Novipirellula caenicola: one gene and its partner. The protein of the gene in region 1 interacts with the protein of each later gene in a pairwise test. Links are inferred from orthologs where the notes say so. Each region holds a gene or a part of one and is shown on either strand. Other genes may lie near its edges. The genes, in order: dnaB and ABEA92_RS12540.

Region 1 (3,239 bases):
CGCGTTTTAGGACGGGAGCGCCGATTGCAGTGCCGATGCCGACGAGCGCGAAAGCCAAGAGCGGCTCGGTGTGGCGATCGTCAAAAGCCACGAGCATTCCAATGGATATGGGATGTGAAGCGAACGACTAGCGTCCGCCAACGGAGTTATGTACGACTCGGTATCGTACTTGATAGGAAAGGAGACCCGATGCTGGAGTCTCGTTTTTGATTTCCTTAAACTTAATCCATTTTTGTTGGCGAGGTACAACTCGTTGCTGCAAATTTCGTTCGGTTTGTGGAATGGATTTCCAGTTCCCCATTGCCCTCTTTGCGAAACCGCAGCCAGCTTGTTTTCGATCACGGCAATCATCTCCTTAACTGTCCAGTGCAATGATTAGCAACCGGTTACTTCGGTGGCGAGCGTTGAGGGAGTCTCAAATAATGGCCGGTGATCTGCATTTGTAACATCGTAAAAAATGCCGCAGTGGCAAACCGCTCTTGCTGTTCTCGGGTGAGCCAGCGGAGTGAGTCACTCCACTGCTCCTCCGGCGGAATCGATAGTATGGCAATCCCTAGCGTAATCTCGCGGAAACACATTTTGTCAAATACAGTGCGGATCGTCGACAGATGACCCGAGACGGTGGAAGAGTCCGGGCCAGCGTCGACCAAGTATTCGAGGTAATCACGAACATGCTCGCGAGTGATGGCATGAGGTGAACTGCCAAACCAACGTAGAAATGATTTTAGATAAGTTTCTTTGCAAGTTGCGTTGCATTTTAGTAGGGCAGGCTTAGAACGCCTGCTCGGGCGCAGGCTGGGGCCTGGATCTCAGCGGGATGACCGATATGCAAATGCTAGAGTAGATCCTAGAAGCCACCAGGGCTGCTGAATTCGGCGTAGTCGTCAAACTCGTTGTGGCGTTCGGGGGCTCGGTCGCTGAACCGCGTGAAGTCGCCTTCCCAGCTGAGCGGCACGTTTCCGATCGGACCATTACGCTGTTTCGCCATGATGATCTCGGCTTGCCCGGCGTATTGCGCTTTGTCTTCGCCGCGATGGTAGTACTCTTCGCGGTGCACAAACATGACAACGTCGGCATCCTGCTCGATTGCCCCGGATTCCCGCAGGTGGCTCAATTTCGGCTGGTGATCTTTGCTGTCTTCGGCTTGCCGATTCAATTGAGACAAGCACAGCAGCGGAGTGCTCAATTCACGAGCCATCCCTTTCAATCGACGCGCGATCTTCGAAACCTGTTCCTGCCGGGGGTCACGCGAATTGTCCGGTTCAATCAGCTGCAAGTAGTCGATGATGATCAAACCCAACGCCTCTTCGCGTCGCTTGATTCGACGTGCGGCCGCCGCGATTTCGCTAACCGTTCGGCTTGGTGAATCGTCGACGTACAGCGGAGCTTCACTGATCTCGTTGGCTTTTTGGATCAGCCGTTCGCGGTCGTCCGAGGAAATGGTGCCGTTACGCAGTCGGTGGCCATTGACTCGGGCAAGCGAGCAAAGCATACGATCGGCAAGCTCGATACCGGACATTTCCAACGAAACAAACAGCACGGGCAAACGTTGGTTGATGGCAACGTATTCTCCGATGTTCATCGCCAACGCGGTTTTGCCCATCGACGGACGAGCAGCGAGAATGATCAGTTCGCCGTTATGCAGACCGCCGGTCATGTTGTCGAACTCGGTGAATCCGGTCTCACAGCCACCGTCGGTGTGTTCACCGCTGAGTCGCGCTTCCATTCGGTCCATTGCCGCATGCAGAACATCACTCATGCTGTGCACCGAGTTGCCAGAGCGGCCGTCCATGATCGCAAAGATCTTTTGTTCCGCTTGCGCACACATTTCGCGTGCTTCGCTGTTTTGTTCGTAGGAGTCGCGGAGAATCTCGGTGCTCGCTTCGATCAAGCGGCGGTAGACTGCTTTTTCCGAAACGATGCCTGCGTAATAAACCGCATGCGCCGCGTTGGGAACCGCTCCGGATAGCTTGGCGAGATACGCCGCTCCGCCGACCGCTTCATAGTCGTTGGCGGTTCGCAGTCGCGAAACCAACAGCGTGATATCGATCTTCTGACCTTGGTCATGCATGTCGCGAAGGTGTTCGTAAATTTTACGATTCGCGTCGTCGAAGAAATCTTCGGCTCGCAGCGATGCAATGTCATCGCACACGATGGGCAGCAACAGAATACTTCCAATCACGCCCATTTCCGCTTCGAGATCATAGGGCGGCTGCCGCTGAAGGATCTCGCTGGCGCTGGCTTCTTTCTTCTTTTTTCGGCCTTTGAACTGAAAGTCGTCTGCGGTCAAGATTCCGGTCCGTGGAGATTAGGAAACGAAGAGGCTGAGTAAGTCTTATTTGATCGGGCGTCGCAGAATTACGCAACCTGAACCAATTCGGGAAGTTCTGACCACCCGTTTCGCCACCCCCCGCACTGTTTACGCGGTTCGCAATTGGTTTTCAATTCGGTCGATCGCTTCGCGAGCGGACACCGAAGTCGGGCCACGACCGATCGCTTTGCCACTTTCGAGCCACTTTTTGACATTTTTCTCTGCCGCAATCGCAGTGCTATGCGAGCGACCGCCAAAGTGGTTGGCGATTTCGGCGTAGGCCGACGAAGTCAATTGGCGTGACAGATACATCGCCAACATTCGTGGTTCGCACACTGCACGAGCTTGCGACGAACCTCGCAAGTCCTCGAGCGGCACATTGAAGGCTTCGCAAACCGTTCGCTCGATGGTGCTTAGCGTCACCGAAGCTTGTCCGACCCGCAGCAGGTTGCCGCCGAATTGACGAATCTCGTCCATCGTGGCCATGCGGCCAAACATCTTTTGCAGCGTGGCGACCAAGTTAACGATCCCGCTGAGCACGCGGCCGTCGCCGGCAAGTTGAGCGTTGACCTCGGTGATCATTTCATCCGGCCACGGGATCGAACATCGCTGTTGGACAAGACGCCGCAGTACGGTTTCGCGAGTCGTCGAATCCAACGAGTGCATCGGGCAAACCAGCCCGCTGGCCATACGTCCTGACAATTCTCGCGACAGTCCTTCGATTTCCGACGGAGCCTGGTTCGCGGTAAACACGATCGGACGGCCTGCTTCGATCAAAGCCTCGACGGTATACAGCATTTCGCGAAGCGTGGCACTTTTGGCACTCAGGAATTGAACGCCGTCGATCAACAGTGCGTCGACTTCGCGGTAGCGTTTGCGAAACGCAGGTAGCCCCGTGGTGCCAACCGATTTGCAGAAGTCGTTGGTG
Region 2 (3,293 bases), on another replicon or contig:
ACTGTTCGTTGCCGGTTCATGCCACCCAAACGGGGCGTTGCTGTAGTGGCAAAGGCTATTTGGGCATGCTTTTGTTGGCGGTTTCGCTCGTTGGCGTGTCCGTAGTTGCCTATTTTGCAGGGAAATCATCGTCGCAGCCCCAGGTGATGTTTCCGAAAATCGACGCCACGTCGTCGGTGTACAGTGAAAAGTTTTCGATGGCGACCGGCCCGGTCAGCGAGGATGCGGAGGGGTTGTTTGTGTTGGACCACAATTCGGGGCTGCTGCAATGCACCGTGATTTACCCACGTGTCGGCCGATTTATGGCTAGTTTTACGATCAATGTCGCCGATGCCCTGTCCAGTGGTGGCAAAGGCGGTTCGTACATGATGGTCACCGGGATGGCCGATTTTCCGCGAGCGAGCAATCGGCCGGCGGCCCCATCGGTCGTGTATGTGTTGGACACAGCGACGGGCAACTATGCCTGTTACGGCATTCCGTTTAATCGCCAATTGGTCAACGCTAACCAACCGCAGGTCGCTCCGATGGTGCTGATCGCGACCGGATCGGCTAACCCACTCGTCGATCGAGATGCCCTTCGTTAAAAAAGGCTTCAAACCTTTCTCGTTTCCGTCTCGAATCGACGCTTCGGGACCTCAATCGGATAAAAACGGATCGCAAGCCGCAGTGGCCATGGGATCCGTTTTTAATTTCTAGCATTACCTTGATCAAACGGAATGAATGTGAGCCACGGACTTAATCCGGCTCAGGCTGCCGCGGTGGAAACGTTGTCTGGGCCCATGCTGGTGTTGGCGGGTGCTGGGACCGGTAAGACTCGCGTGGTGACGTTCCGAATCGCCAATTTGATTCGCAATGGGACGCCACCGGATCGCATTCTTGCGATGACGTTCACCAACAAAGCTGCGGGCGAGATGCAGGAACGGATCAGCGAGCTGATCGGTACCAAGAAGAAACGCAAACCTCGCAAAGGCGAACCGCAAGAGCCGAAGCCGACGATCAGTACGTTTCATTCGCTGTGTGTGCGGATCTTGCGGCGGCACGCCCGAGCGCTTGGTTATCCCGACAAGTTTTCGATCTACGACCGCAGCGATCAAGAGTCGATTGCGCGGAACATCCTGCGTGAATTGCGTTTGTCCGGCACTGCGCTGAAACCAGGCGACATGTTGTCGATCATCGGGGGCTGGAAAAACCAATCGATTCATCCCGAGCAGGCGATGTCGATCGCTTCGAACGACAAAGAGCATTTTGCGGCCTCGGGGTATCGTCGCTACCAGAACGCGCTGCGGGCGCGAGGTGCGATGGATTTTGACGATCTGTTGCTGCAAACCGAAACACTGTTTCTCGAGCATGAGGCGATTCGCCAAGAGGAAGCATCAAAATTCGATCATGTGCTGGTCGACGAATACCAGGACACCAACGGCAGCCAGTACCGGATCACGCGGGCGCTGACACAGGAGCACCGCAATTTCTGTGTCGTGGGTGACGATGATCAATCGATCTATGCATGGCGAGGTGCGGATGTTACGCACATTTTGAACTTCACCAAAGATTGGCCCGATGCAAAGGTGGTTTGTCTGGAAGACAATTACCGCAGTACCGGGGCGATTTTGGGGATGGCCAACACGCTGATCCAATACAACACCGTCCGGCACGATAAGGTCTTGGTCCCCAGTCGGCCCGACGGTCGCCGGCCACGGATCTTGCAGCACAAAGATGAGACAGCGGAAGCCGAGATGGTGGTTCGTGAGATCAAAAATCTGATCGACAACCAACACGTCCAACCGCGGGACATCGCAATCCTGTTTCGCACCAACGAGCAGCCGCGATTGTTTGAAACCGAGCTCCGCAAGCACGACGTTCCTTATGTGATGATGGGGAGCCAATCGTTTTTCGATCGACGTGAAATTCGTGACTTGATCGCCTATTTGAAATGGATCGAACAGCCCGATGACGAGATCTCGCTGCTGCGTGTGATCAACACGCCCGCGCGGGGGCTGAGCAACAAGACGGTTCAATTGTTGGTCAAACGTGCGGTCGAACGTGGCGTGCCGGTGTGGCAAGTGATGCAGGATAATGCTGCGGTTCAAGACTTGTCGCCGAGCGCCCGGCGTGGGATCACCGAGTTGGCTCAGATGGCCGAAGACGTTCGCCTGCGAGCCAAGAATGATTCACTTACCGATGCCGTGCGTACGCTGCTCGAGCGAACGGCGTATGCCGACGAGATCACTCGGCTGTACGAAAACCCCGAAGAACGCGATGCGCGGATGGCATCGATTGGCGATTTGACCAATGCGATCGCCGCCTTTGAAGACAAGACCGAAGATGCGGATTTAACCGGGTTCCTCGCTGAAACGGCACTCGCCGGACGCGAGATGGGGAACGAAAAGGATAAGATGGCGCTGAAGAATTCGGTTTGGCTGCTGACGCTGCATGCCGCCAAGGGGCTGGAATTTCCAGTCGTCTTTATGGTGGGTTTGGAAGAAGGGATTCTGCCGCATAGCCGCAGTGTGAAGAGCGGTCGCGAGGAAGACATCGCCGAAGAACGTCGTTTGTGTTACGTCGGAATCACGCGAGCCCAAGAGACATTGACGCTGTCGATGGCGCTGACTCGCCGTAAATGGGGTAAGCCGCGTCCGACGATCCCCAGCCAATTTCTATATGAGATTACAGGCAAGGCGGCGAACCCCAACAAGTATCGAAAACCTCGCCCCGTTTCGTCATTGCGGTAAACTAAGGCAGCAAGGTTTTTTTCGTAGCGAAACTCACCAAGAGTGTGGGATAGGCTTCCAGCCTGTCATCGCGAAATGCAATTGGTGTAGCGAAACTCGCGAAGAGTTTCGGCCGGGAAACTGAGGTGTAAGAAGGGCTTCCAGCCTAACATAGGATGCTGATGACAGGCTGGAAGCCAATTCCACATGGCAAAAAAAAAGGCCCGAAGCGTGATGCTTCGAGCCCTTTTGTTTGTTCAGCAGTCTGCGGGTGATTTAGCCTGAGATCTTTGCGACGAGGTCGAGAACCTTGTTCGAGTAACCCCATTCGTTGTCGTACCACGATACAACCTTGACGAAGGTCTTATCGAGTTGGATGCCAGCGTCGGCGTCGAATACCGAAGTGCGGGTTTCGCCACGGAAGTCGGTGGAAACCACTTTGTCGGTGGTGTAACCGAGGATGCCCTTCATCGGGCCATCGGCGGCGGCTTTCATTGCAGCACAGATGTCTTCGTAGGAAGCTTCCTTCTCGAGTTCGACGGTCAGGTCGACTACCGAAACGTCCGAGGTAGGCACGCGGAAGGC

The links.
Region 2: the proteins of dnaB (region 1) and ABEA92_RS12540 interact in binary tests that used the Escherichia coli proteins (3 or more experiments, as listed by UniProt). The link is inferred for Novipirellula caenicola from one-to-one orthologs.

The regions. Positions count from the first base shown.
Region 1 is NZ_BAABRO010000004.1:70,168-73,406, reverse strand. What follows is about bases 70-2,982. They hold dnaB (replicative DNA helicase), read right to left. Parts: upstream 2,291-2,982; coding sequence 848-2,290; downstream 70-847. Other genes in these bases: ABEA92_RS10055 (DnaA/Hda family protein), read right to left, coding at 2,420-2,982. In the rest of the region: more of ABEA92_RS10055, read right to left, coding at 2,983-3,239. UniProt on the Escherichia coli protein: The main replicative DNA helicase, it participates in initiation and elongation during chromosome replication. Travels ahead of the DNA replisome, separating dsDNA into templates for DNA synthesis.
Region 2 is NZ_BAABRO010000005.1:200,427-203,719, reverse strand. What follows is about bases 256-3,222. They hold ABEA92_RS12540 (ATP-dependent helicase), read left to right. Parts: upstream 256-716; coding sequence 717-2,729; downstream 2,730-3,222. Other genes in these bases: gap (type I glyceraldehyde-3-phosphate dehydrogenase), read right to left, coding at 2,985-3,222; ABEA92_RS12545 (hypothetical protein), read left to right, coding at 256-584. In the rest of the region: more of ABEA92_RS12545, read left to right, coding at 1-255; more of gap, read right to left, coding at 3,223-3,293. UniProt on the Escherichia coli protein: Rep helicase is a single-stranded (ss)DNA-dependent ATPase involved in DNA replication; it can initiate unwinding at a nick in the DNA. It binds to ssDNA and acts in a progressive fashion along the DNA in the 3' to 5' direction.